2 linked regions of the Ramlibacter pinisoli genome follow. The protein of the gene in region 2 interacts with the protein of the main gene of each other region in a pairwise test. Links are inferred from orthologs where the notes say so. Each region holds a gene or a part of one and is shown on either strand. Other genes may lie near its edges. The genes, in order: leuS and ligA.

The links.
Region 1: the proteins of ligA (region 2) and leuS interact in binary tests that used the Escherichia coli proteins (3 or more experiments, as listed by UniProt). The link is inferred for Ramlibacter pinisoli from one-to-one orthologs.

What each region holds. Positions count from the first base shown.
Region 1 is NZ_WSEL01000007.1:15,581-29,999, reverse strand. The notes cover bases 3,917-7,086. They hold leuS (leucine--tRNA ligase), read right to left. Parts: upstream 6,757-7,086; coding sequence 4,117-6,756; downstream 3,917-4,116. Other genes in these bases: GON04_RS14210 (ExbD/TolR family protein), read right to left, coding at 6,847-7,086; GON04_RS14220 (LPS-assembly lipoprotein LptE), read right to left, coding at 3,917-4,120. In the rest of the region: GON04_RS14235 (glutamate-5-semialdehyde dehydrogenase), read right to left, coding at 1-1,089; holA (DNA polymerase III subunit delta), read right to left, coding at 1,197-2,282; rocD (ornithine--oxo-acid transaminase), read right to left, coding at 2,293-3,537; more of GON04_RS14220, read right to left, coding at 3,629-3,916; more of GON04_RS14210, read right to left, coding at 7,087-7,263; GON04_RS14205 (MotA/TolQ/ExbB proton channel family protein), read right to left, coding at 7,260-7,925; dapB (4-hydroxy-tetrahydrodipicolinate reductase), read right to left, coding at 7,970-8,794; GON04_RS14195 (outer membrane protein assembly factor BamE), read right to left, coding at 8,799-9,350; fur (ferric iron uptake transcriptional regulator), read left to right, coding at 9,423-9,857; hprK (HPr(Ser) kinase/phosphatase), read right to left, coding at 9,897-10,847; GON04_RS14180 (PTS sugar transporter subunit IIA), read right to left, coding at 10,849-11,316; hpf (ribosome hibernation-promoting factor, HPF/YfiA family), read right to left, coding at 11,439-11,768; GON04_RS14170 (hypothetical protein), read right to left, coding at 12,000-12,179; GON04_RS14165 (patatin-like phospholipase family protein), read left to right, coding at 12,814-14,013; GON04_RS14160 (magnesium and cobalt transport protein CorA), read left to right, coding at 14,146-14,419.
Region 2 is NZ_WSEL01000009.1:43,567-57,777, reverse strand. The notes cover bases 10,846-13,807. They hold ligA (NAD-dependent DNA ligase LigA), read right to left. Parts: upstream 13,378-13,807; coding sequence 11,314-13,377; downstream 10,846-11,313. Other genes in these bases: GON04_RS14720 (cell division protein ZipA C-terminal FtsZ-binding domain-containing protein), read right to left, coding at 13,381-13,807; def (peptide deformylase), read right to left, coding at 10,846-11,258. In the rest of the region: GON04_RS14760 (gamma-glutamyltransferase family protein), read left to right, coding at 1-954; GON04_RS14755 (Bug family tripartite tricarboxylate transporter substrate binding protein), read right to left, coding at 968-1,948; purL (phosphoribosylformylglycinamidine synthase), read right to left, coding at 2,002-6,000; map (type I methionyl aminopeptidase), read left to right, coding at 6,126-6,929; GON04_RS14740 ([protein-PII] uridylyltransferase), read left to right, coding at 6,958-9,591; GON04_RS14735 (hypothetical protein), read right to left, coding at 9,850-10,455; more of def, read right to left, coding at 10,719-10,845; more of GON04_RS14720, read right to left, coding at 13,808-14,211. UniProt on the Escherichia coli protein: DNA ligase that catalyzes the formation of phosphodiester linkages between 5'-phosphoryl and 3'-hydroxyl groups in double-stranded DNA using NAD as a coenzyme and as the energy source for the reaction.

The sequences.
Region 1 (14,419 bases), on a different replicon or contig from region 2:
GCTGGCCGAATCGACCTCGCGCAGGAAGCGCTGGGCGTGCACGTGGTCGCGCGTGACGATGGCGTCGGTGTGGTGGCTGCTGTAGCGGTTGATGTGGGCGATGGCCTCGTCCAGACCGGCCACCATCTTGATGCTGATGATGGGCGCCAGGTACTCCTCGGACCAGTCCTGCTCGGTGGCCGGCCGCACGTCGGCGCCGCCGACGCGGGCCAGGATGGCGGCCGCCTCGGGGTCGCAGCGCATCTCGACGCCCTTGGCCGCATACACCGCGCCGATGGCCGGCAGGAAGTCGGCGGCGACGGCGCGCGCCACCAGCAGGCCCTCGCTGGCGTTGCAGGGGCTGTACTTCTGGGTCTTGGCGTTGTCGGCGATGGTGACCGCCATCGCCACGTCGCAGGGGTCGTCAACGTAGACGTGGCAGTTGCCGTCCAGGTGCTTGATGACCGGCACCCTGGCGTCGCGGCTGATGCGCTCGATCAGGCCCTTGCCGCCGCGCGGGATGATGACGTCGACGTACTGCGGCATGGCGATCAGCTGGCCGACCGCCTCGCGGTCGGTGGTCTGCACCAGTTGCACCGCGTCCTCGGGCAGGCCGGCGTCGGCCAGCGCGGCGCGCACCAGGCGGGCCAGCGCCCGGTTGGAGTCGATCGCCTCCGAGCCGCCGCGCAGGATGCAGGCGTTGCCGCTCTTGATCGACAGGCTGGCGGCCTCGATCGTCACGTTGGGGCGGCTTTCGTAGACCATGCCGAACACGCCGAGCGGCACGCGCATCTGGCCGACGCGGATGCCGCTGGGCTGCTGGGTCATGCCGCGGATCTCGCCGATGATGTCCGGCATCGCGGCCAGCTGCTCGCAGCCCTGCGCCAGCGTCTCCAGGATCTTCGGCGTGAGCCGCAGCCGATCGACCATCGGCGCGGCGAGGCCGGCGGCCTGGGCCCGCTCGAGGTCGCGGGCGTTGTCGGCGGCCAGCGCCTCGCCCGAGGCGCGCAGCCGGACGGCGATGCCCCGCAGCACCGCGTTCTTCTCGGCGGCGCTGGCGGCGGACAGGCGCGCGCTGGCCTGGCGCGCCTGCCGGCCCAGCGCCTGCATGTAGTCGGGCAGGTCGAGCGGCGCCGGGCCGCCCCTGGCCGCGAGGGCCTCGTCGGGGGGCAGCGCAGCGGCACCGGCCGCCAGCGTGGAGGCGTTCGTTCTTGCGTTCACGCCGGGATTTTCCCACGCGGGGATGGCCCCTGCTGGGCCCCGCATTCCTGGCACAGCTGCAGGGCCAGGCGCTGCAGCGCCTGCCAGCCGTCGGTCGGCCAGCCGGGCGCCTTCAGGCCCTTGACGATGCCGTCGACCACGTGCGCGCCGTGCAGCAGGTTGTCCAGCGCGGTGGCCGACAGGCGCGGCAGGACGCGCTCGAACAGGCGCTCCTTCAGGCCCCACACGCGCTGCTCGCGCAGCGCCACCGGCAGCGGCCGGCCCTCGCCCATCGCGTCCCGGACCCGCTTGAGGGCGCGGATGTCCTCGGCCAGGGTGTAGTGCACCAGCACCTCGGCCTCGCCCTCGGCCTGCAGGCCGTCCAGCATGCGCTGCACGCGCGCGACCTGGCCGCCCAGCACGGCCTCCGACAGCTTGAAGACATCGTAGCGGGCCACGTTGAGGACTGCGCTCTCGACCTGCTCGAACGACAGCTCGCCCCCCGGGTACAGCAGCCCCAGCTTCTGGATCTCCTGGTGCGCCGCCAGCAGGTTGCCCTCGACCCGGTCGGCGAAGAACTGCAGCGTGCGCTGGCCCTCCTCGCCGCCGCGCACGCGCTGGTCCTGGCGGCCCAGGCGCTGGGCGATCCACTGCGGCAGCGCGCCGCGTTCGATCGGGTCGAGCTGGATGGTCACGCCGAAGTTCTCCAGCGCGCCGAACCAGGCGCCGCCGCGCGTCATCTTGTCCAGCCGCGGCAGCAGCACCAGGGTCAGCGTGCTGTCGTTGCCCTGGGCGTCCTGGGCCAGCTGCTGCAGCGCCGGGCTGCCCTCCTTGCCGGGCTTGCCGGTCGGGATGCGGATCTCGACGATCTGGCGCTCGGCGAACAGGCTGAGCGAGCCGCCCGCCGCCAGCACCTCGCTCCAGTCGAAGTGCGCGCCGGCCACCGTGTGCACGGTGCGCTCGGTGTAGCCCTGCACGCGCGCCGCCGCGCGGATGGCGTCGGCCGCTTCCTGCACCAGCAGCGGCTCGTCGCCATGCAGGGTGTAGAGCGAGCGCAGCCCCTTCTGCAGGTGGGCGTTCAGCTGGGCGGCGGCAAGCTGCATGGCCGCGAGTTTAGTCGCGGCCGGCCCTCCAGGCCGCGACGGTGTCGCGGAAGATCGCGGTCGCGCGGTCGATCAGCGCGGCGCTGATCGTGAGCGGCGGCGCGAACCGGATCACCGTCTCGTGGGTCTCCTTGGACAGCACGCCGTTGCGCGCCAGCTGCTCGACCAGTCGGCGTGCGTTGCCGTGCGCCGGATCGATGTCGACGCCGACCCACAGGCCGCGCCCGCGCACGTCGCGGATCAGCGGCCCGGCTGCCTGCTGCACCTCCTGCAGGCGCTGCATCAGGTGCGGGCCGAGCTGGGCGGCGCGCTCGACCAGCCGCTCGTCCTCCAGCACCCGCAGGCCCTCGAGGGCGACCGCCGCCGCCAGCGCGTTGCCGCCGAAGGTGGAGCCGTGGCTGCCGGGATCGAACACGTCCATCACCGGCGCATCGGCCAGGAAGGCGCTGACCGGCAACAGGCCGGCGCCGAGCGCCTTGCCCAGGATCAGCGCGTCCGGGCGGATGCCTTCGTGCTCGAAGGCGAACCACTTGCCGGTGCGGCCCAGGCCGGCCTGCACCTCGTCGTCGACCAGCAGCACGCGGTGGGCCGTGCACCAGTCCCGCAGCTCGGCGAAGAAGCCCGGCGGCGGCAGCACAACGCCTGCCTCGCCCTGGATCGGCTCGACCAGCACGGCGCAGGTGTTGGGCGTGGCCGCCGCCCGCACGCTGGCCATGTCGCCGAAGTCGAAGTGACGGAAACCGGGTGCGAACGGGCCGAAACCGGCGCGGTACTCGGGCTCGCTGGAAAAGCCCACGATGGTGGTGGTGCGGCCGTGGAAGTTGTTGCGCGCCACCAGGATCTCGGCCTGGCCGTCGGGGATTCCCTTGACGCGGTGGCCCCAGCGGCGGGCGCACTTGATCGCCGTCTCGACCGCCTCGGCGCCGGTGTTCATCGGCAGCGCTCGCTCGAAGCCGGCCAGCGTGCACAGCTTGGCCAGGAAGGGTCCGAGCGTGTTGCCGTGGTAGGCGCGCGAGGTGACGGCGACCTTGTGCAGCTGGCGCTGCGCTGCGGCGACGACGCGCGGGTGCAGGTGGCCGTGGCTGACGGCCGAATAGGCGCCCATCATGTCGATGTACTCGCGCCCCTCGACGTCCCAGACCAGGCAGTCGAGGGCGCGGTCGACCACGACCGGCACCGGGTGGTAGTTGCGGGCACCGAACCGCGCCTCGAGGGCGACGAAGTCCTGGCTGCCGGGTCCGACCTGGCTGTCCATGGCGGCTCTCCTCGGGGACGCAGCCCCGGTTGAGTCACTCTAGGCCGGCACGGCCCGGGCCGGCGTCAGAGAACGCCTCGTCCGGCCGGATTTACAGGGACTTGATGGCGCCCAGGCGCCGCATCAACTGCTGCACCAAATCGTTCTGCATGTCGCGGTAGAGCAGGCCTTCCTCGGCCTCCTTGGCCAGCACCGCGGTTTCGTTGAAGCTGATGTCCCGCTGCTGCAGCAGCTCGGTCTCGGGAATGAGTTCCTTGCCCTGCGGCGTGCGCAGCTTGAACTTCATCCGGATGCGCAGCTGCAGCTCGCGCACCTGGCCGGAGGCGTTCACGCCCACCACCACCCGCTCGCGCCGCTCCTCCGGCACGTCGAGGATGACCTGCGCCTGGTCGGGCCGCCCGCTCAGGGGCAGCACCTGCATCTCGGGCACCGAGGACAGGTTGCGCCGCAGGTCGGTCGACACCGCCGAGCCGGAGGTGATGAGGATGGACTTGAAGGCGAAGTCAGGCGCCCGGCGCAGCTCGAAGCCGCAGCCGGCGAGGACGGCGGGCGCGACGGCCAGCAGCAGGCGGCGCCGCATCACACGACCAGGTTGACCAGCCGGCCCGGCACGATGATGACTTTCTTGGGCGTCGCGCCGGCGGCGAACTTCTGGTAGCCCTCGCTGGCCAGCGCCACCCGCTCGATCTCGGCCTTGTCGGCCGTGGCCGGCACGGAGATGGTGCCGCGGTGCTTGCCATTGACCTGCAGCACCAGCTCGACCTCCTCCTGCACCAGCGCCTGTTCGTCGATGCGCGGCCAGGGCGCGTCGAGCAGGTCGCCGTGCAGCGTCTCGTAGCCGAGCTGCTGCCACAGCGTGTGGGTCAGGTGCGGCGTGACCGGGTACAGCACCCGCAGCAGGATGCCGAAGCCCTCGGCCCGGGCGGCGTCGGCGCCGGCGTCGCCGGAGCCCTTGTCGTCCTCCAGTGCGTTGAGGATCTTCATCGCGCCCGAGACCACGGTGTTGTACTGCATGCGGGCGTAGTCGTAGTCGACCTGCTTGAGCACCGCGTGCACCTCGCGCCGCAGGGCCTTGGCCGGCTTGCCCAGGCCGGCCAGGTTGCGCAGCGCCTTGGCCTGGCCGGCGACGGCGTCGCCCTGCGCCAGCCGGTGGCCGAACGCCCAGACCCGGCGCAGGAAGCGGTAGCTGCCTTCCAGCGCGGCGTCGTTCCACTCCAGCGTGGCCTCGGGCGGGGCGGTGAACATGGTGTACAGGCGCGCGGTGTCGGCGCCGTACTTCTCGATCAGGTCCTGCGGGTCGACGCCGTTGTTCTTGGACTTGGACATCGTGGTCCAGCCCTCGTAGGCCACCGGCTTGCCGTCGGCCCGGGCGGTGGCCGAGACCACCTTGGCGTGCTCGTCGCGCACGATGTCCAGGTCGTGGGCCCAGAAGTACTGCTTGCCGGTCGTGGTGCGCGAGAACGCCTCGTTCAGCACCATGCCCTGGGTGAGCAGCTTGGTGAACGGCTCGTCGATGGCGATCAGGCCGAGGTCGCGCATCACCTTGGTCCAGAAGCGCGCGTACAGCAGGTGCAGGATGGCGTGCTCGATGCCGCCGATGTACTGGTCCATCGGCATCCAGTACTGCGAGCCGCTGGCCACCATGGCGTCGTCGCTGGACGGGTCGCAATAGCGCATGAAGTACCAGGACGAGTCGACGAAGGTGTCCATGGTGTCGGTCTCGCGCCGCGCCGGCTTGCCGCACACCGGGCAGGCGCAGGCGAGGAAGTCCTCGCGCTTGTTCAGCGGGTTGCCGCTGCCGTCGGGCACGCAGTCCTGCGGCAGCACCACCGGCAGGTCCTTCTCGGGCACCGGCACCGCGCCGTGCTCGGCGCAGTGGATGATGGGGATGGGCGTGCCCCAGTAGCGCTGGCGGCTGATGCCCCAGTCGCGCAGGCGCCAGGTGGTCTTCTTCTCGCCCAGGCCCTTCTGCTCGAGGGCGTGCGCCACCGCGTTCACCGCCTCCTCATAGCCGAAGCCGCTGAAGATGTCGGAGTTGATGGTGACGCCGCGCTCCTTGTCGGCGTACCAGTCCTGCCAGTGGCGGTAGTCGTAGGTCTCGCCGTCGACGTGCACCACCTCCATGATGGGCAGGTCGTACTTGAGCGCGAACGCGAAGTCGCGCTCGTCGTGGCCGGGCACGCCCATGACGGCGCCGTCGCCGTAGCCCATCAGCACGTAGTTGCCGACCCAGACGTCGACCGGCTCGCCGGTGATCGGGTGCGCCACCTGCAGCCCGGTGGGCTGGCCTTCCTTGTCGCGCAGCGCGAGCTCGGCCTCGGTGGTGCCGCCCTTCTTGCTCTCCTCGATGAACGCGGCCAGCTTGGGGTTGTTGCGGGCGGCGTGGGTGGCCAGCGGGTGCTCGGGCGCGACCGCGCAGAAGGTGACCCCCATGATGGTGTCGGCCCGGGTGGTGAAGACGTACAGGCGGCCGTCGCCGATGAGGTGGCCGGCGGCATCGCGGATGGTGTGCGGGAACGCGAAGCGCACGCCCTCGCTGCGGCCGATCCAGTTCTCCTGCATCAGCTTGACCCGCTCGGGCCAGCCGGGCAGCCGGTGCTGCACATGGTCGAGCAGCTCGGCCGCGTAGTCGGTGATCTTCAGGTAGTAGCCGGGGATCTCGCGCTTCTCGACCGGGGCACCGGTGCGCCAGCCCTTGCCGTCGATCACCTGCTCGTTGGCCAGCACGGTCTGGTCGACCGGGTCCCAGTTGACGACCTGGGTCTTGCGGTAGGCGATGCCCTTTTCCAGCATCTTCAGGAACAGCCACTGGTTCCACTTGTAGTAGCTGGGGTCGCAGGTGGCGACCTCGCGCGACCAGTCGATGGCCAGGCCCATGGCCTGCATCTGGCCCTTCATGTAGGCGATGTTCTCGTACGTCCAGCGGGCCGGCGGCACGCCGTTCTTCAGCGCCGCGTTCTCGGCCGGCAGGCCGAAGGCGTCCCAGCCCATCGGCATGAGCACGTTGTAGCCGTTCATGCGCAGGTACCGCGTCAACATGTCGTTGATGGTGTAGTTGCGCACGTGGCCCATGTGCAGCTTGCCGCTCGGGTAGGGCAGCATCGAGCAGGCGTAGAACTTCTTCTTGCTCGCGTCCTCGACGACGCGGTAGGCATCGCGCCCGGTCCAGTGCGCCTGGGCTGCGCGCTCGACCTCGAGGTGGTTGTACTTGTCTTGCATGCGCGGAATTCTAGGCGGCGCAGGCCGGGGACCTCAGGCGTTGCCGCCGGTGACATGCCGGCCGCCCGCAGGGCGATCAGCGCGGCAGCATCACTTGGCGGGGTCGGCGACGAAGCCGATGCGCTGCAGCCCGGCCTTCTGCGCCGCGCCCATCACGTCGACGATGCGGCCGTAGGGCACGGCCTGGTCGGCGCGCAGCTGGACCTCGGTGTCGGGGCCGCGCTGCGCGACCTCGGCCAGCCGGGCGCCCAGCTGCTGCGGATCGACCGGCTTGTCGTCCAGGAACAGCCCGCCCTGGGCGTCCAGGCCGACGGTGACGAAGCGCGGCGCATCGCCCGGCTTGGCCGCCTCGGCCTTGGGCAGGTCCAGGCGCAGCGAACTGGCCATCAGCGGCGCCGTGATGATGAGGATGACCACCAGCACCAGCATGACGTCGACCAGCGGGGTGACGTTGATGTCGCTCATGGGGCGCGGCCCCTCGCTGCGCTCGAGGCGGCCGAAGCTCATGCGGCCGTCTCCCCGCCGTTGACGTGGTGGTGCACCACCAGCTCGCGCAGGTCGCGGGCGAAGCCTTCCAGGTCGGCTTCGATGCGGCCGATGCGGCGGCCGAAGATGTTGTAGCCCAGCACGGCCGGGATGGCGACGGCCAGCCCGGCGGCGGTCATGATGAGCGCCTCGCCGACCGGACCGGCCACCTTGTCGATGCTGATCTGGCCGGCGGCGGCGATGCCGGTGAGCGCGTGGTAGATGCCCCAGACGGTGCCGAGCAGGCCGACGAACGGCGCCGTCGAACCCACCGTGGCCAGCAGGACCTGGCCGAATGTCAGCTTGTCGAGGATGCCGTGCAGGGCGTCGCGCAGCACCCGCGTGAGCTGCTGGCTGCGGTCGCCGGCGGCGGCCAGCGAACCGCCGGGCTGGGCGACCGTGGCATCGACCAGCGGCAGCACGAACTGCTCGCGGTCGAAACCGGCCACCCGCTGGCGCGCCTCGGCCAGGGCGGGAGCCTGCCAGAAGGCGGCGGTGGAGCGGCCGACGTCGGCGGCGGCGCGGTGCAGCAGCCAGCCCTTCCAGAGGATGACGACCCAGCTGGCCACCGACATGCCGAGCAGCAGCAGTGCCACCACGCGGGTGATCCCGTCGGCCTGGCCGAACAGCTGCAGTGCATCCATGGCTTCCTCCCTCGCCCCTCAACGCGCCGGGGCCGGCGCCCGGCCTACCTCAACCCGAGGACGTCGAACATGTCGTACAGGCCGCTGGTCCGGCCGGCCAGGAAGCGCACGGCCCGCAGGCTGCCCTGGGCGTAGGTGGCGCGGCTGGCCGAGCGGTGCGTGATCTCGATGCGCTCGCCGGTGCCGGCGAACAGCACCGTGTGGTCGCCCACGATGTCGCCGCCACGGATGGTGGCAAAGCCGATGGTGGACGGATCGCGCTCGCCGGTGACGCCCTCGCGGGCGTAGACCGCGCATTCCTTCAGGTCGCGCCCCAGGGCGCCGGCGATGACCTCCCCCATCTTGAGGGCGGTGCCGGACGGCGCATCGACCTTGTGCCGGTGGTGGGACTCGATCACCTCGATGTCGTAGCCGGTCGACAGCGCCTTGGCCGCCATCTCCAGCAGCTTCATGGTCACGTTGACGCCCACGCTCATGTTGGGCGCCATGACGATGGCGATGTCGCGCGCGATCTCGGCGATGCGGGCCTTCTGGTCGTCGCTGAAGCCGGTGGTGCCGATCACCGCATGGAGGCCCAGCTCGCGGCAGGCCGCCAGGTGCGCCATCGTGCCCTCGGGCCGGGTGAAGTCGATCAGCACCTTGGCCCGGGCCAGGCCGGTGCGGATGTCGGCCACCACCGGCACGCCGCTGGCGACGCCGAGGAAGGCGGCGGCGTCGTTGCCGATCGCCGGGCTGGCCGGGACGTCGAGCGCGCCGGCCAGCTGGCAGTCGTCGGCGGCACGGATCGCCTCGATGAGCATGTGGCCCATGCGGCCGGTGGCGCCGGCCACTGCGACCTGGTGCTGGGGAGTCGTGGTCTTGGTCGCCATGCGGTCAGCGCCCCGTGGTCTCGAGCGGCGGGTAGCTGGCGGGCAGCGGCGGCTCGGGCGCAGGCGCAGGCGCCGCCTCGGGCGCGGCCGGCTTGCTGTTGCGCTTGAGCTGGTCCTCGGTGGCCTCGAGCACCGGCACCTTGCCCAGCGCGCGCTTGCTGCCGATGGAGGCGACGAAGTCGGCCTCGCTGGGCATGCTGTCGCCCTCGAAGTGCTCCAGGCCCTCGCCCTTGAAGAACACGGTGAGCTTGCGCCGCTGCGGCTCGACGCCCTGGCGGCGCAGCGTGAACACGTAGTCCCAGCGGTCGGCGTGGAACACGCTGGTCAGCAGCGGGGTGCCCAGCAGCTCGCGCACCTGCTGGCGCGACATGCCGGGCTTGAGCAGCTCGACCTGTTCGCTCGACACGAAGTTGCCCTGCACCACCTCGACCTTGTAGGGCGTGATGGCGTTGGCGATCGGCCGGGTCGCGTTGTCGACGCTGGCACAGCCCGCGCCCAGCGCGCAGGCGGCCAGCACGAGACCGGGCCGCAGGAAGCGGGAGGTGCGCGGGGGCATGGGGAAACAGGCAGGCGATATGATCGAATCATTGTAGCGGGACCCCCTCGCGGCCCGTCCCGGCAGACCCCCATGACCAACATCGACGAACTGAAGAACACTGGCCTGAAGGCGACGCTGCCGCGCCTGAAGATCCTGGAGGTGTTCCAGAAGGGATCGCAGCGGCACATGACGGCGGAAGACGTGTTCCGCGTGCTGCTGGAGGAGCGCTCCGACATCGGCCTGGCCACGGTGTACCGCGTGCTCACCCAGTTCGAGCAGGCCGGCATCCTCTCGCGCAGCCACTTCGAGAGCGGCAAGGCGGTGTACGAGCTGAACGAGGGCACGCACCACGACCACATGGTGTGCCTCGACTGCGGCCGGGTCGAGGAGTTCTACGACGCCGAGATCGAGAAGCGCCAGCACGCGGTCGCCCAGGCCAAGGGCTTCGCGATCGCCGACCACGCGCTGTCGCTGTACGCCCATTGCACCAAGCAGGACTGCCCCAACCGGCCGGTGCGGCGCTGAGGCGCCGGCGCCTCGCGCGTTTCTAGTCGAGGGCTGGCCTCAACTGCCTTTTTCCATCGCGCGGCGGTGCCGCTCGACGAACTCCTGGTAGGTGTCGACCCCGCGCAGCTGCAGGATGGTGTTGCGCACCGCGGCCTCGACCAGCACGGCGATGTTGCGGCCGGCCACCACCTGGATCACCGCCTTGCGCACCGGTACGCCCAGCACGTCCTGGGTGAGCGGCTCGTAGGGCAGCCGTTCGTAGTCGCGCTCCAGCGTCTCGCGCCGCACCAGGTGCACGATCAGCCGCAGCCGCATCTTCCGGCGCACCGCGGTCTCGCCGAAGATGGCCCGGATGTCGAGCAGGCCGATGCCGCGCACCTCCAGCAGGTTCTGCAGCAGCTCGGGGCAGCGGCCCTCGATGGTGGTCTGGTTCACCCGGTACAGGTCGACCGCGTCGTCGGCCACCAGGCCATTGCCGCGCGTGATCAGTTCCAGGCCGAGCTCGCTCTTGCCCAGCCCCGACTCGCCGGTGATCAGCACGCCCAGGCCCAGGATGTCCATGAACACGCCGTGCATCGAGGTGCGCTCGGCGAAGTGCTTGGACAGGTAGGCACGCAGCACATCGATGACGAAGGCCGACGGCTCCGGGGTGGCGAACATCGGGATCTGGGCCCGCTCGCACATCGACAGCAGGGCCTCGGGCGCGGCCTGGCCGTCGGTGAGCACCAGCACCGGCGGCTCGAGGGTGACGATGCGCGCGATCCGGCGGGCGCAGTCGTCGGCGGTGGCGTTGGTGAGGTAGGCGACCTCGCGCTCGCCCAGGATCTGGACTCGGTACGGGTGGATGTAGTTGAGGTAGCCGACCAGGTCGGCGCCCGAACGGGCGGCGCGCACGGCCACCTCGTCGAAGCGGCGCTCGGAAGCGCCGAGCCCGGCCACCCACTCCCACTTCAGCTGTGCCCGGTGGTCCTCGAACAGGACGTCGGCGCTGACGACGGTGGGCTTCACGTCACGCGGGCTGCGCGGACTGCCAGGTGGCGATCAGCTGGTGCAGCTGCGTGGCGTCGTTGCTGGCCTTGATCTTCTCCCGCAACGGCGCATCCGACAGCAGCTCGGCGATCTCGGACAGGATTTCCAGGTGCTTCTGCGTGGCGGCTTCGGGCACCAGCAGGAAGATGAGCAGGTTGACCGGCTGCTCGTCGGGAGCGTCGAAGCCGATCGGGTTGGCCAGCTGGAACAGCGCGGCCATCGGCGCCTTCAGGCCCTTGATGCGGCCGTGCGGGATGGCGACGCCGTGGCCCAGGCCGGTGGAGCCCAGGCGCTCGCGCGCGAACAGGCTGTCGGTGATGAGGGCGCGCGAGAGGCCGTGCAGGTTCTCGAACAGCAGGCCCGCCTCTTCGAATGCGCGCTTCTTGCTGGTGGCCTCGACGCTCACGAGCACCTGAGCGGGAGGCAGGATGGCGGCGAGGCGGTTCATGGTCCGGGGCGATTATGCACCCGGCCCCCGGGCAAACCCGGACGGCCACCGATCCCGCCGAGCTTTGCGACGGGAAAACGACAAAGGGCCCCGCAGGGCCCTCTGGTGCGCCGGTTGGCCGCCTACATCACGCGCTTGGGCGCGGGGTGGTGGTGGTCCTGCATGCGGGTCTTGTGGCGGCCCACCTGCCGGTCGAGCTTGTCGACCAGCTCGTCGAGGGCGGCGTAGAGGTCCTCGTGGGAGCTCTCGGCGAACATGTCGTTGCCCTTGACGTGGATGCGGCACTCGGCGCGCTGTCGTCGTTCCTTCTCCTTTTGCTTCTCGATGCAGAGTAGAACCTTGATATCCACCACCTGGTCGAAGTGGCGGGTGATGCGATCGAGCTTGGTGGTCACGTAACTGCGCAGTGCGGGGGTAACTTCGAGATGGTGACCGCTGATCGTCAGGTTCATTGATAGCCTCCTGGTTCACTCGGGTTGGAAAGCCCACCGGGCGACCGGCGGGACGAGGGACGACGGTCTTGCGTACTACTTGCGACCCACTATGCCCGGGGGTCCCGGGTAAAGCAACGGCTTCGCGCAGGCGGAAACAAAAAAGCAGCGCCGCTGCCGGCCCCAAAACGAAGCGGCCCCGCAGGGCCGCTCGCTGGTCGGTGCGTCACAGGTGCGCACGCGGGCTCCGTCTCAATGCCACTGCCAGGCAGCACGCCGGGTGGACTGGCTCCAGTCGCCGGTGCGGGCCTTGGCACGCGGATGGGCCTGGGCGCCCGGGCGCTCCAGGTTGGCGTGCTCGACGCGGTCGCCTTGCGGCTTGTCGCTCGGCACGTCGGCGAACTTGTTCGGGCTCTTGGATTCGGTCAGCATGGTGGAAACCTCGGGAGTGCGGCGCCTAGCTGCCGCTGTCATTGCTGGGGTTGCGCGCACCGGTCGGGCGGTCGGCCCGGTTGGCATGCGGACTGAGGAATGGCCACGCATGGCCCGGACGGGCCCGCCGCAGCGGCTGTTCACTGGGAGCCGACTTCCCGCCCGTGGCGGCGCTCGGGCGCCAGCTCAGGCGACTGGCGTTCGGATCGTTCGCGAGATGGATCATGGGGGGAAGGGCTCCTTGCGCTCCATGGAAGGCGTGACGCTCCCGATGGAAAATCCATCGTAGGCAGACGACCTCATCGGCCGTGTCGGACAGGTCGGCCCAGCGGTGTAGGACGCCTCCTGCGGATGGGGCAGCAGGCGGCCGGCGCGGCCGCCGCGCCGGCAGCCCCGGATCGCCGCCGGCCCTCCCCTGCCCAGCACGCCGACCTGCGCCGGCCCCCCAGCCACCAAAGAGTCAGCGCGTACTTTCCGCGGCCCGACTTCCACGGCCTGCTGCTGGCGAGATCGCCGAGGCCCGACGCAAGCGCTGCAGTCCATGGCGGCGGTGCCGCAGTGCGACACCCTGCCGGGCTCGCCGTCGGCGTGACGGTGGTCCGGGCAACCATCGCCCTGCTCTACCATGGGCCGGATGAGCCCGGAGACGATGCATCCTGCGAACCCCCATCGCGCCGCGCGGCCGCTGCCGGCGCTGGTGCTGATGGGAGGCGGCGCCCGCACGGCCTACCAGGTCGGCGTGCTCAAGGCGCTGGCCTCGATGCTGCGGCTGCAGCCGGGGCGCGCCGAGGGCTTCCCGTTCCGGCTGCTGGTCGGGACCTCGGCCGGCGCCCTCAACGTGGCCGCGCTGGCCGGCCATGCGGCGTCGGGGCTGGCGGCCTTCGACGCGCTGTGCGCCTTCTGGCTGCGCCTGCGCAGCCGCGAGGTCTACGCGCTGCACGTGCCGCGCTGGGTGCGCTTCTCGCGCCTGGTGGCGGCCGTCAACCTGTGGGGCCGGGCGCGGCGCGAGGGCGCCATCCTCGACACCATGCCGCTGGTGGACACCCTGCACCGGGTGGTCTCGCTGGCCGGCATCGAGGCGGCGCTGGCCAGCGGGGTGCTGGACACCGTCGCCGTCACCGCCTCCAGCTACACCTCCGGCGTGCACTGGACCTTCTGCCAGGGCGCCGACGGCGCGACCCGCGAGGCCTGGAACCGGCCCGGCCGGCGCGCCGAGTTCCAGCCGCTGACCATCGAGCACCTGATGGCCTCCAGCGCCATCCCGTTCCTGTTCCCGGCCACGCCGCTGTGGGTCGACGGCCGGCGCGAGTACTTCGGCGACGGCTCGATGCGGCAGGTCTCGCCACTGTCCCCGGCCCTGCACCTGGGCGCCGACAAGGTGCTGGTGGTCGGCTGCGGCCAGCCGGAGCGGGCCGGCTTCGCCGGTGCCGCCGCCAGCACCGAACCGGGCCTGGGCGCGATCGCCGGCCATGCCCTGGCCAGCGTGTTCCACGACACCCTGCAGGCCGACGTCGAACAGGCGCAGCGGGTCACCCGCACGCTGCAGCAGCTGCCGCGCGAGGTGACCTCGGTGCTGCCATACCGCAGCGTCGACGTGCTGGCGATCCAGCCCTCGCAGTCGGTCGATGCGCTGGCGCAAGCGCATGCGCACGAACTGCCGGCGGCGGTGCGGCGCGCCCTCGGCGGCCTCGGCGCCGCCAAGGGCGGCGGCGCGCTGGCCAGCTACCTGCTGTTCGAGCCGGGCTTCATCGGTGCGCTGATCACGCTGGGCGAGCAGGACGCCTACGCGCGCAAGCAGGAACTGCTGGCCTTCGTCGGGGACCGCGCGGCATAATCCGCACCCTCGCCACACCCCACGAGCACGAGCCTTGGACACCTACCCTAGTCGGTAGCTTTCGATGCCCCCTGACCGGCGTCGGAAGCACCTCACGCGCCCCGCCGAACAACCCGCCACGTCAGGGATCCCATGCTCAACATCTTCTCGCTCGCCAACGGCCGGCTCTTCCAGGAAGAGATCGAGTCGCTCGAGGAGCTCTCGCGCTTCCAGCCGATCTGGGTCGACCTCGAGTCGCCCACGCTGGAGGAAAAGCGCTGGGTCAAGCAGTACTACGGCCTGTCCATCCCCGAGGATGCGATGGACGAGGACATCGAGGAGTCGGCGCGCTTCTACGAGGAAGACAACGGCGAGCTCCACATCCGCAGCGACTTCCTGATCGCCGACGACGAGGAGCCGCGCGCCG
Region 2 (14,211 bases):
GCCATCGCCGACCACGCCCGCGCCACCGGCGGCCTGCTCGACGAGCAGGACCTGGCCGAGCACCGCTGCGACTGGGTGCAGCCGCTGTCGGTGCGATTCCAGGGCGTCGAGCTGCACGAGATCGGCCCCAGCGGCCAGGGCATCGGCGCGCTGATGGCGCTGGGCATGCTGGAGCACCTGGACCTGCCTTCTGCGGGCCTGGACAGCGCGCTGTGGCACCACCTGCAGATCGAGGCCATGAAGCTGGCCTTCGCCGACCTGCAGGCCTACGTGGCCGACCCCGAGGCGATGCGTGCCGTCACCGCGGCCGACCTGCTCGCGCCCGCCTACCTGGCTGGCCGCGCCCGGCTCATCGACCCGGACCGCGCCGCGCCGGCTCGCCCCGGCTCGCCGCACAGCGGCGGCACGGTCTACCTCACCGCCGCCGACCAGCGCGGGATGATGGTCTCGTTCATCCAGTCCAACTTCAAGGGCTTCGGCTCCGGCGTGGTGGTGCCGGACACCGGCATCGCCCTGCACAACCGCGGCTGGGGCTTCACGCTGCAGCCCGGGCACCCCAACCAGGTGGCGCCCGGCAAGCGGCCGTTCCACACCATCATCCCGGGCTTCCTCACCCGCGACGGCCAGCCGCTGCTGGCCTTCGGCGTGATGGGCGGCTCGATGCAGGCCCAGGGACACGTGCAGGTGGCGGCGCGCATCGCCTGCCACGGCCTGAACCCGCAGGCGGCCAGCGATGCGCCGCGCTGGCGGGTGCGGGACGACAACCACACCGTGGCGGTCGAGTGGAACTTCCCGGCCGACGCCATCGAGGGCCTGCGCGCGCGAGGCCACGAGGTGTCGGTGGCGGCGCGGTTCGAGACCGAGTTCGGCTCGGCCCAGCTCGCCCTCAAGACCGCCAACGGCTACATCGCCGCTTCCGACCACCGCAAGGACGGCTGGCCGGTGGGGTTCTGAGCAGGGCTGTCGCTCAGTCGACGACCAGCTTGCGCTCGGTGATGAGCCGGCGCCAGCGCGCCGTGTCGGCCGCCACCATGGCGGCCATCTGCTGCGGCGTGCCGCCGGTGGCGGTGGCGCCCAGCAGCCCCAGGCGCTTCTGCAGCTCGGGGTCGCGCAGGGCCTCGTTGAAGGCAGTGTTGACGCGCGCCACCACGTCGCCCGGCGTGCCGCGCGGCGCGTAGATCCCGAACCAGTTGCTCACGTCGAAGTTCGCCAGCCCCTGCTCGTGCAGGGTCGGGATGTCGGGCGCGAACGGGAGCCGCTGCAGGCTGGTGACGCCGATGGCGCGCAACTTGCCGTCGCGGATGTGGCCCTGCGAGGTGACGTAGTTGTCCATCAGCATGTGCACCTGGCCCGACACCATGTCGTTGAACACCAGGCCGGTGCCGCGGTACGAGATGTGGGTCATGAACACGCCGGCCTGGGCCTTGAACAGCTCCCCCGCCAGGTGGCTGTTGGTGCCATTGCCGCTGGAGCCGAAGTTCAGGCGCCCCGGCCGGGCCTTGGCCAGCGCAATGAACTCGCGCAGGTTGGCCGCCGGCAGGGAGGTCGGCACCACCATCACCGCACTGGTGCGGGCCACGTCCACGACCGGAACGAAATCCTGCTCCACCTTGTAAGGCAGGCGCGGGTTCGTCACCACGGCGACCGAGTGCGTGCTGCCGGTGGCGATGAGCAGCGTGTAGCCGTCCGGGTCGGCCTTGGCCACCAGGTCGGAGCCGATCGTGCCGCCGGCGCCGGGCTTGTTGTCGATGACGATGGCCTGGCCCAGCCGGTTGGCGGCCTGCAGCGTGATGGCGCGCGCCAGCACGTCGGTGGCGCCGCCGGCAGGAAACGGCACGACCAGGCGCACCGGCCGCGACGGATAGGCGGACTGGGCTGCGGGCAGGCCCGGCATCAGGGCACCGGCGCAGGCGGCCAGCAGGAGGGAACGGCGCAATGGCTGTGGCATAGCCGCCATGGTGGCACAGCCGCAGCCCCGCGCGAGGCCGCGTGGCTCCCGCGTCAGCCCACCCAGCGCCGCGCGTTGCGCCAGATGCGCAGCCAGGGGCTGCTGGCGCTGGGGTCGCCGCCGGTCCAGCTCATCTGGATGTTGCGGAAGACGCGTTCGGCGTGCGGCATCATGGCCGTGAAGCGGCCGTCGGCCGTGGTCACTGCCGTCAGGCCACCGGGGCTGCCGTTCGGGTTCAGCGGGTAGGTCTCGGTGGGCTGGCCGTGATGGTCCGTGAAGCGCATCGCCGCGATCGCCTTCGCCGGGTCGCCCCGGTGGGCGAAGTTGGCGTAGCCCTCGCCGTGCGCCACCACGATGGGCAGGCGGCTGCCAGCCATGCCGGCGAAGAACAGGCTGGGCGACTCCAGCACTTCCACCTGCGACAGCCGGGCCTCGTAGCGTTCGCTGCGGTTGGTCGTGAAGCGCGGCCAGGCCTGCGCGCCGGGGATGATGTCGGCCAGCTCGGCCAGCATCTGGCAGCCGTTGCACACGCCCAGCGTGAAGGTGTCGGCGCGGCCGAAGAAGGCCTGGAACTGCTCGGACAGGCGCGGGTTGAAGGTGATGCTGCGCGCCCAGCCGATGCCCGCACCTAGCGTGTCGCCGTAGCTGAAGCCGCCGCACGCCACCACGCCCTTGAAGTCGTCGAGGCGGGCGCGCCCGGCCTGCAGGTCGGTCATGTGGACGTCGACCGCCTCGAAGCCCGCGGTGTCGAAGCAGTAGGCCATCTCGACGTGCGAATTGACGCCCTGCTCGCGCAGGATGGCCACGCGCGGACGGGCCAGGTTCAGGAACGGCGCTGCCACGTCCTCGGCCGGGTCGAAGGCCGGCGCGAATTGCAGGCCCGGATCGGCGGCGTCGCCGGCGGCGGCATGTTCCTGGTCGGCGCAGGCGGGGTTGTCGCGCTTCTGGCAGATCTTCCAGCTGACGCTGTCCCAGACCTGGTGCAGGTCGGACAGGCTGGCGCTGAACACCGCCTTGGTGTCGCGCCAGACCTGCACCTGGCCCTTGCCGACATCGAGCGCCGACGACGGCGGGCGGGTCTTGCCGACGAAGTGGCTGAAGCGGGACAGGCCGTGCTCGCGCAGCACCTGCATGACCTCGTTGCGTTCGGCGGTGCGCACCTGCAGCAGCACGCCCAGTTCCTCGTTGAACAGCGCCTTGAGCGTGAGCTCGTTGCGGCGCGGGGCGACCTGGCTGGCCCAGTTCTTGGCGTCGCCGAAATCGGCCCGGCTGTCGCTGATGCCGTCGCCCTCGGTCACGAGCAGGTCGACGTTGAGGCTCACACCCACGTGGCCGGCGAAGGCCATCTCGCAGGCGGCTGCGAACAGGCCGCCGTCGCTGCGGTCGTGGTAGGCCAGCAGCCGGCCCTGGGCCCGCAGCGCATTGACGGCCTCGACCAGGCGCACCAGGTCCTGCGGATCGTCCAGGTCGGGCACCTCGCCGCCAGGCTGGTCCAGCACCTGGGCCAGGATGCTGCCGCCCATGCGGTGCCGGCCCTTGCCCAGGTCGACCAGCACCAGCGTGGTGTCGTCGGTGGTGGCGTCGAGTTGCGGCGTGAGCGTGCCCCGCACGTCGGCCAGGGTGGCGAACGCGCTGACCACCAGGCTGACCGGCGAGGTGACCTTCTTCTGCGTGCCGCCGTCGGTCCACTGGGTGCGCATCGACAGGCTGTCCTTGCCCACCGGGATCGAGATGCCCAGCGCCGGGCACAGCTCCATGCCGACCGCCTTCACGGTCTCGTACAGCGCGGCGTCCTCGCCGGCCTCGCCGCAGGCGGCCATCCAGTTGGCCGACAGCTTGACGCGCGGCAGCTCGATCGGGGCCGCCAGCAGGTTGGTGATGGCTTCGGCCACGGCCATGCGGCCCGACGCCGCCGGGTGGATGGCGGCCAACGGCGTGCGCTCGCCCATGCTCATCGCCTCGCCGGCGAAGCCGCGGAAGTCGGCCAGCGTCACCGCGCAATCGGCCACCGGCACCTGCCACGGACCGACCATCTGGTCGCGGTGCGACAGCCCACCCACGGTGCGGTCGCCGATGGTGACGAGGAAGCGCTTGGAGGCCACGGTGGGATGGGCCAGCACGTTGATCGCCGCGGCCTCCAGCTCGACCCCGTCGAGGTCGATCGGCGGCACCTCGCGCCGCACGCTGCGCACGTCGCGGTGCATCTTGGGCGCCTTGCCCAGCAGCACTTCCATCGGCATGTCGACCGCGGCGGTGGCGTCCCGCGCAGCGCTCGCCCCTTCCGCTTCACCCAGGACGAGCTGGCGCTCGTCGGTCGCCACGCCCACCACCGCGAACGGGCAGCGCTCGCGCTCGCAGAAGGCGCGGAACTGCTCGAGCGACGCCGGCGCGATGGCCAGCACGTAGCGCTCCTGGCTCTCGTTGCACCAGATCTCCTTGGGCGCCAGGCCGGTTTCCTCGAGCGGGATCTTGCGCAGGTCGAAGCGGGCACCGCGGCCGGCATCGTTGGTGAGCTCCGGGAAGGCGTTGGACAGGCCGCCGGCGCCCACGTCGTGGATCGCCAGGATGGGGTTGCCGGCTCCCAGCGACCAGCAGTGGTTGATGACCTCCTGCGCGCGACGCTCGATCTCGGGGTTGCCGCGCTGGACCGAGTCGAAGTCGAGCTCGGCCGCGTTGGCGCCCGTGGCCATGGAGCTGGCCGCGCCGCCGCCCATGCCGATGCGCATGCCGGGACCGCCCAGCTGCACTAGCAGGGTGCCGGCCGGGAACTGGATCTTGGAGGTGAGCCCGGCGTCGATGCTGCCCAGGCCGCCCGCGATCATGATGGGCTTGTGGTAGCCGCGCACCACGCCGTCGACGGTCTGCTCGTAGGCGCGGAAGTAGCCGCCCAGGGCCGGCCGGCCGAACTCGTTGTTGAAGGCGGCGCCGCCCAGCGGCCCCTCCGTCATGATCTGCAGCGGGCTGGCGATGTGGGCGGGCCGGCCGTTCGGACTGTCCCACAGGCGCGACACCGAGAAGCCGGTGAGGCCGGCCTTGGGCCGGGCGCCGCGGCCGGTGGCGCCCTCGTCGCGGATCTCGCCGCCGGCGCCGGTGGAGGCGCCCGGGAACGGCGAGATGGCGGTCGGGTGGTTGTGCGTCTCCACCTTCATCAGCACGTGGTGCAGCGCCTCGCGGCGCTGGTAGGCCGCCGGGGCGTCGCCGCGCGCCGGCAGGAAGGCCTCGACCGGCGAGCCCTCCATCACCGCGGCGTTGTCCGAATAGGCGATGACGGTGTGCTGGGGATGGGTCTTGTGGGTGTGCCGGATCATGCCGAACAGGCTGGCCGGCTGCTTCTGGCCGTCGATGGTGAAGTCGGCGTTGAAGATCTTGTGCCGGCAGTGCTCGCTGTTGGCCTGGGCGAACATCATCAGTTCGACGTCGGTGGGGTTGCGCCCCAGGCCGCGGAAAGCCGCCTCCAGGTAGTCGATCTCGTCGTCGGCGAGCGCCAGCCCAAACTGGGTGTTGGCCCGCTCCAGCGCCGCGCGGCCGCCGCCGAGCACGTCGACGGCTTCCATCGGCTGCGGGTCGAGCTCGGAGAACAGCCGGTGGGCACCGGCGAGGCCGTCCAGCACGCTTTCGGTCATGCGGTCGTGCAGCAGTCCGGCGATGGCCTCCCGCTGGGCCGCCGACAGCGCGGCCTTGCCGCCCAGCAGGCCGCCCTTGAGCTGGACGCGGTACTCGACGGCGCGCTCGACGCGCCGCACGGCCAGGCCGCAGTTGTGGGCGATGTCGCTCGCCTTGGAGGCCCAGGGCGAGACGGTGCCCAGGCGGGGCGTGACGACGAAGAGCTCGCCGGCCGTGTCGCCGTCGAACGGCTCGCCGTAGGTCAGCAGCGCGGCCAGGCGCTCGCGCTCGGCCTCCGACGGTGCATGGTCCCAGGCGGCGAAGTGCACGAAGCGGGCGGAGACACCGCTGACCTTCTCGTGGACGGCCTGCAGCGCGGGAAGCAATTGCTGGACGCGGAACGCGCTGAGGGCACGGCCGCCCTCGAACTCGGTGATGTGCGGGGTCACTGTGAAACCTGTGGTGGGAACCTGGAGCGCGGGCCGCTGACTGGGGCGCGCGCGGAAACCCGGGATTTTACCGGGCACGGTCGCGTCGGCTGCGCCGGCGCAGGGGGTCTGGGATAATCGGGTCCATGAGCATCACGTTGAAGGACGCCGACGGCATCCAGGGCATGCGCACCGCCGGCCGGCTGGCCGCCGAGGTGCTGGACTACCTCACGCCCCACATCAAGCCCGGCATCACCACGCGTGAGATCGACCGGCTCGCCGCCGAGTGCATGAAGAAGCAGGGTTCGGTCTCCGCCACGCTGGGCTACCAGCCGCCCGGCTACCCGCCCTACCCGGCCTCGCTGTGCACCTCGGTCAACCACGTGGTGTGCCACGGCATCCCGAACGACAAGCCGCTGAAGAAGGGCGACATCGTCAACGTCGACGTCACCGTCATCAAGGACGGTTGGTTCGGCGACACCAGCCGCATGTTCACGGTCGGCGAGGTGTCCATCGCGGCCAAGCGCCTGGTCAACCTGACCTACGACGCCATGTGGCACGGCATCATGCGCGTCAAGCCGGGCATCCGGCTGGGCGACATCGGCTTCGCCATCCAGCAGTTCGCCGAGAAGAACGGCTTCTCGGTGGTGCGCGAGTTCTGCGGCCACGGCATCGGGCGCAACTTCCACGAGGAGCCGCAGGTGCTGCACTACGGCAAGCCCGGCACGCTGGAAGAACTCAAGCCCGGCATGACCTTCACGATCGAGCCCATGATCAACGCCGGCCGCAAGGAAGTGAAGGAGTTCGGCAGCGACGGCTGGACCATCGTCACCAAGGACCATTCGCTGTCGGCCCAGTGGGAGCACACGGTGCTGGTCACCGAGACCGGCTACGAGGTGATGACCCTGTCGGCCGGCAGCCCGCCTCCGCCGCCCTTCGTCAACGCCTGAGCCGCGCCGGCGCGCGGCGACCCCCGACATGAGTGCCGACCCGGCTGCCATCGACACCCCGGCCGCCACGGCGGCCTCGGTCACCGTGCTGCGCGATCAGCTCAAGGCGCGCAAGGCCGCCGTCAACGCCTCGCTCCTGCGCCAGGGCAACCCCACCCGCTCCATCGGCGCCATCCTGCGCCGCCTCGCCCGCCACGTCGATGCCACGCTGCGCGAGCTGTGGCGGTCCGGCGATCTCCCGCCCGGCTTCGCCCTGGTGGCGGTGGGCGGCTACGGGCGCGGCGAGCTGTTCCCGCATTCCGACGTCGACGTCCTGCTGCTGATGCCCGATGGCACCCACGCCGACGGCGACGACGCGCTCAAGCAGCGCCTGGAAGGCTTCATCGGCCGCTGCTGGGACACCGGCCTGGAGATCGGCTCCAGCGTGCGCACTGTCGGCGACTGCGTCACCCAGGCCGCCGCCGACGTCACGGTGCAGACCTCGCTGCTCGAGTCGCGCCTGCTGGCCGGCGACCGCCGGCTGTTCGCCGACTTCCAGCAGCGCTTCCGCGCCACCCTGGACCCGCGCGCCTTCTTCATCGCCAAGACGCTGGAGATGCGCCAGCGGCACACCAAGTTCGAGAACACGCCGTACGCCCTGGAGCCCAACTGCAAGGAATCCCCCGGCGGCCTGCGCGACCTGCAGGTCATCCTGTGGGTGGCCAAGGCAGCCGGCCTCGGCCACAGCTGGGACGATCTGGCCGCCAGCGGGCTGGCGACGCCGCTGGAGGCGCAGCAGATCCAGCGCAACGAGGCCGTGCTCAGCCTCATCCGCGCCCGCCTGCATGCCATCGCGGGCCGCCGCGAGGACCGGCTGGTGTTCGACCTGCAGACGGCGGTGGCCGAGGCGTTCGGCTACCGCAACGAGACCAGCCCCGACGGCCGCCTGAAGCAGCGCGCCAGCGAGGCGCTGATGAAGCGCTTCTACTGGGCCGCCAAGGCGGTGGCGCAGCTCAACCAGATCCTGCTGCTGAACATCGAGGAGCGGCTCAACCCGAGCGGCCACCACGCCGAGCCGATCAACCCGCGCTTCCTGAACAAGGCCGGCATGCTGGAGGTGGCCAGCGACGACCTGTACCAGCGCGACCCGCACGCCATCCTCGAGACCTTCCTGCTGTACCAGACCACGGTGGGCATCGAGGGCCTGTCGGCGCGCACCCTGCGCGCGCTGTACAACGCCCGCGACGTGATGGACGGGCGGTTCCGCAACGACCCGGTGAACCACGCCACCTTCAAGGCGATGCTGCTGCAGCCCAACGGCATCACGCATGCGCTGCGCCTGATGAACCAGACATCGGTGCTGGGCCGCTACCTGTGGGTGTTCCGGCGCATCGTCGGCCAGATGCAGCACGACCTGTTCCACGTCTTCACGGTGGACCAGCACATCCTGATGGTGCTGCGCAACGTGCGCCGCTTCTTCATCGCCGAGCATGCGCACGAGTACCCGTTCTGCTCGCAGCTGGCGGCCGGCTTCGACAAGCCGTTCGTGCTGTACATCGCAGCCCTGTTCCACGACATCGCCAAGGGCCGCGGCGGCGACCATTCGGAGCTGGGCGCGCAGGAGGTGCGGCACTTCTGCCGCCAGCACGCCATCGACTCGGGCGACTGCAAGCTCGTCGAATTCCTGGTGCGCGAGCACCTCACCATGAGCCGCATCGCGCAGAAGGAAGACCTGGGCGACCCGGCCGTCATCGCCAGTTTCGCGGCCCGGGTGGGCAACGAGCGCTGGCTGTCGGCGCTGTACCTGCTGACGGTGGCGGACATCCGCGGCACCAGCCCCAAGGTCTGGAATGCCTGGAAGGGCAAGCTGCTGGAGGACCTGTACCGGGCGACGCTGCGGGCCCTGGGTGGCCACGCGCCGGACAACGCCGCCGAGATCGAGGCCCGCAAGCGCGATGCGCTGGTGCAGCTGCAGCTGTTCGCGCTGCCGTTCGAGGCCCACAAGAAGCTCTGGGACACGCTGGACGTGGGCTATTTCATGCGCCACGACGCCGGCGAGATTGCCTGGCACACCCGGCACGTCTCGCGCCACGTCGGCACCACGCGCGCCCTGGTGCGCGCGCGCCTGTCCCCGGTGGGCGAAGGCCTGCAGGTGCTGGTCTACACACCCGACCAGCCCGACCTGTTCGCCCGCATCTGCGGCTACTTCGACCAGGCCAGCTTCTCGATCCTGGATGCCCGCATCCACACGGCCCGCAACGGCTACGCGCTCGACACCTTCCAGGTGGTGACCGCCATGCTGCCGGAGCACTACCGCGAACTGATCAGCATGGTCGAGTCCGAGCTGGAAGGCACCATCGGCCGCGCCGGCCCGCTGCCCACGCCCAGCCGGGGCCGGGTGTCACGCCGGGTGCGCAGCTTCCCGGTCGCGCCGCGCGTGCAGCTCGCGCCCGACGAGAAGGCGCAGCGCTGGCTGCTGTCCATCTCCGCCAGCGACCACGCCGGTCTGCTCTATTCGGTGGCACGGGTGCTGGCGCGCCACCACATCAACCTGCAGCTCGCCAAGGTCACCACGCTGGGCGAGCGGGTCGAGGACACCTTCCTGGTGGACGGACCGGAGCTCCAGCAGAACCGTCGGCAGATCGAGATAGAGACTGAACTGCTTGAAGCCTTGGCGGCATAGGCGCCAAAGCTTCAAGCAGTTCCGCGACCCAGGCAGGGAACCCCCTCTCCCCATCCCTCTCCCCCGAGGGGAGAGGGAGCGGACGGCCAACTGGCAACCAACGCCTGTCAAGAATCGGGGCGGAGGTGCGGCCTACGCCGTGCATGTGACTCGATGCGCCGGGGTAGCCGGAGCCATGAAAAACGGCGCCGGGGGAGGCCGGCGCCGTGGAACCCAGGTTGGGGCCGCCACCGGCCCTTTCCCCGAGGGAGCTCAACTTCAATAGGCCCGGGCGGGCAGGAACGCGCGGGTGCCGCCGGTGGCCCGGTACTGGGACCAGGCGGTCAGGAAGACCATGGACACGAAGCCGGCCAGGATGAGGGCCGGGTAGGCCGCCAGGATCTCGCCCAGGGAGTACTTCCAGTTCAGCGGACGGCCGATCCCCAGCATCGCCGCGTAGAACCAGGACACGCCCGAGACGGCACCGACGAAGATCGCCAGCATGCGCTGGTTGAACGTCAGCCGCATCAGCGCACCGGCACGCTTGAGCATCGGCAGCACGGTGTGGTGCAGCACCACCCCGTTGATCGTGAGCAGGACGACGATCGCGATCTTGGACTGCAGCTTGGGGTTGTTCAGGATTTCGGCGCCCTTGGTCCAGACGTCCATGGCCACGAGGCCCGAGCCGGTCAGCCACAGCACCAGCAGCGCCCGGACCAGCGTCTGGTGCAGGCCGCCGAGGTGTTTCTCATCCAGCGTCGCTGCACCGCCCGTCAGCAACCGTTTGACCATGTCGAGGTCGCTCATGAACACCAGACCGATGGCTACGCAACACGCGACCAGGTGCAGGTAGACCACGCCCATCCTTGCCAATTCCATATTCATCCAGGGACCCCTTCATCATTGGTTGGAATGCCCGTCCTCCGTGGACGGCGGGCCTGCACATCGCAGCGCCTGGGGTGCACTGTGGCGAAGCTCTGCAATTCAATCTGATGGGATTTGCAACTCGCTGTAGAGCTTCCGATGGACAGTTGGAGCGTTCTCCCTGTGCACTCTGCACATTTGCACCACGACGGGGACAGCTTCCAGTTACACAGTGGGGTAAATGCCCCGGCTGTCGGGGCGTCGAAAGAGGTCGCTGGCAGGCCTCAGTCGTCTTCGGCCGCGTCGATGTCGGGAAACAGCACGTCCGTGTAGCCGAAGCGGGAGAAGTCCCGCACCCGCATCGGGTAGAGCTTGCCCATCAGATGGTCACACTCGTGCTGCACCACGCGCGCATGGAAGCCGCTCACCGTGCGGTCGATCGGATCGCCGAAGGGGTCGAAGCCGGTGTACCGGATCGTTTTCCAGCGCGGCACGACCCCACGCAGGCCGGGCACCGACAGGCAGCCTTCCCAGCCCTCCTCCTCTTCCTCGCCGACCGGGGTCACCACAGGATTGAGCAGCACGGTGCGCGGCACGGCCGGCGCGTCCGGATAGCGGGGATTGACCGTGTCGGTGCCGAAGATCACCAGCTGCACGTCGACGCCGATCTGCGGCGCGGCCAGGCCGGCGCCGTTGACGGCCCGCATGGTGTCGAACATGTCGGCCACCAGCAGGTGCAGCGCATCGGTGTCGAAGTCGGGGACGGGCTGGGCGACGCGCAGCAGGCGCGGGTCGCCCATCTTCAGGATCTCGCGGACGGTCATGCCCGCAAGGATAGCGGCCGCGCCCGCGACGGCCGGCCCCACCCCGCCGTGGCAGTCAGCCGCCAGCCAGCAAGGCCCGCAGGCCGTCCTCGTCCAGCACCGGGATCCCGAGTTCCCTCGCCTTGTCGAGCTTGCTGCCGGCCTCGGCGCCCGCCACCACGTAGCTGGTCTTCTTGCTCACCGATCCGGCCACCTTGGCGCCGGCGGCCTCCAGCAGGTCCTTGGCCTCGTCGCGGCTCAGGGTCGGCAGGGTGCCGGTGAGCACCACGGTCTGGCCCGCCAGCGGCCGCGGCGCCTGCACCGCCGGCGCGCCCTCCTCCCAGTGCACGCCGCCGGCACGCAACTGCTCGACGACCTCGCGGTTGTGCGGCTGGGCGAAGAAGGTGTGGATGCTCTCGGCGACCACCGGCCCGACGTCCGGCACCTCCAGCAGCTGCTCGACACCGGCGTCCAGGATGGCGTCCAGCCCGCCGAAGTGGCGCGCCAGGTCGCGTGCCGTGGCTTCGCCGACGTGCCGGACGCCCAGCGAATAGAGGAACCGCGGCAGGGACGTCGCCTTCGACTGCTCCAGCCCCGCGAGCAGGTTCTGCGCCGACTTGTCGCCCATGCGCTCCAGGGCCACCAGGTTGGCCAGGCCGAGGCGGTACAGGTCGGGCAGCGTCTTGACGACGCCGGCATCGACCAGCTGGTCGACCAGCTTCTCGCCCAAGCCTTCGATGTCCATCGCCCGCCGCTGGGCGAAGTGCAGCAGGGCCTGCTTGCGCTGGGCACCGCAGAACAGCCCGCCCGTGCAACGGTAGTCGGCCTCGCCCTCCTCGCGCACCGCCTCGCTGCCGCAGACCGGGCAGCGGCGCGGCATCGTGAACTGGGGGGCATCCTGCACCCGCTTGTCGGGCACGACGGACACCACCTCGGGGATGACGTCGCCGGCCCGGCGCACGATGACCGTGTCGCCGACCCGCACGTCCTTGCGGCGGGCCTCGTCCTCGTTGTGCAGCGTGGCGTTGGTGACCGTGACGCCGCCGACGAACACCGGCGCCAGCTTGGCCACCGGCGTCAGCTTGCCGGTGCGCCCCACCTGCACCTCGATGGCCTCGACGGTGGTCAGCTGCTCTTGGGCCGGGTACTTGTGCGCCACCGCCCAGCGCGGCTCGCGGGTGACGAAGCCCAGGCGCTTTTGCAGCGCAAAGCCGTTGACCTTGTAGACCACGCCGTCGATGTCGAACGGCAGCCGGTCGCGCTCTTCGCCCACGGCCTGGTGGAACGCCACCAGGTCGTCGGCGCCCTGGGCCAGCGTGGTGCGCGCCGAGACCGGGAATCCCCAGGAGCGCAGCGTCAGCAGCGCCTCGTAGTGGCTGTGGAAGTCGGGGCCGCCCTGCTCCGCCGGCGTGACCTCGCCCCAGCCGTAGGCGAAGAACGACAGCGGCCGCTGGCGCGAGATGGCGGGGTCGAGCTGGCGCACCGCGCCGGCCGCGGCGTTGCGCGGGTTGACGTAGGTCTTCTCGTTCTTCTGGCCGGCCGCGATCTTCTGGCGCTGCTGCTCATTGAGCCGCTCGAAGTCGTCGCGCCGCATGTAGACCTCGCCGCGCACTTCCAGCACGGCCGGGGCGTCGCGTGGCAGCCGCAGCGGCACCTGGCCGATGCCGCGGATGTTCTGCGTGACGTCCTCGCCGATCTCGCCGTCGCCGCGGGTGGCGGCCTGCACCAGCACGCCGTTCTCGTAGCGCAGGTTGATGGCCAGGCCGTCGAACTTCAGCTCGGCGACGTACTGCACCGGCGGCTCCGATGCCGCCAGCCCCAGTTCGCGCCGCACCCGGGTGTCGAAGTTGCGCGCGCCGCTCGCCTCGATGTCGGTCTCGGTGCGGATCGACAGCATCGGCACCCTGTGGCGCACCTTGGCGAAGCCGTCCAGCACGGCGCCGCCGACCCGCCGGGTGGGCGAATCGGGCGTGGCCAGCTCGGGATGCCGCTCCTCCAGCGCCTGCAGTTCCTGGAACAGCCGGTCGTACTCGGCGTCGGGGATCTCCGGTTCGTCGAGCACGTAGTAGCGGTGGGCGTGGTGGTGCAGCAGCTCGCGCAGCGCCTCCACGCGCTCCTGCACCTGGGCGGAGGCAGTCATGGTCTAGCTGAAAAGGCGGCGCGCCTGCGGCGAGCCGGCAGCCAGGTCGCGCGACTCGAGCGTGTCGTACAGGCCCTCGAGGTCGGCGCCGATCACGTCCAGGCCCTCGGCCTGGATCACCTGGCCGTTGTCGTCGGTGAGGGCGCCGTCCATGGACTCGGCCAGGGCGGCCGCCGCGTCGCGCATGCGCTGGAACGGCTGCTCGGCGCGGTGCACCTGCGGCACGTCCAGGCTGAGCGTCACTTCGCGGATGGCCGACTGGGCCGGGTCGTCGGCCAGGGCGGCCTGGGTGTCGAACGACAGTACCAGGATGGGCGGCTGGCCCTGCGTGCCCGAGGGCAGCACCATGCGGCCGGGAATGACGCCGGCGACGAAGCCCAGCCGGGCGGCGTTCTGGTGCACGTAGCCCGGACTCCAGGCGGAATTGCGGGCCCGCAGCGTGAAGCCGAGCTGGGCATCGTGGTCGCCGGCGAACTGGTCGAGCTCGCGGGCGCGCGCCACCTCGTGCAGCATTTCGGGAAACTCGGGCGCGCCGTTCACCGCGTCGGCGAAGGCCTGGGTCTTGACCACGAACTCCGAGTACTCGATCTCGTTGAGCGCACCGGTGCGGTTGGCCATCTGCACCCCGGCCTGGAAGGCGGTGTAGCGCTGGCCCGGCTGCGGCGTCTCCCAGTGCTGCGTGCCCTCGTTGCAGCCTTCGACGGCGAACGGCTTGCTGCCGGCGCGGCGGGTGGCCGGCAGCGCCGCGATGGCGGCCTCGCCGGAGACCGGCGACTCAACCGGGATCGGGGCCAGGACGTCGATCAGTGCATCCAGCCCGGGCTTGCGCTCGGG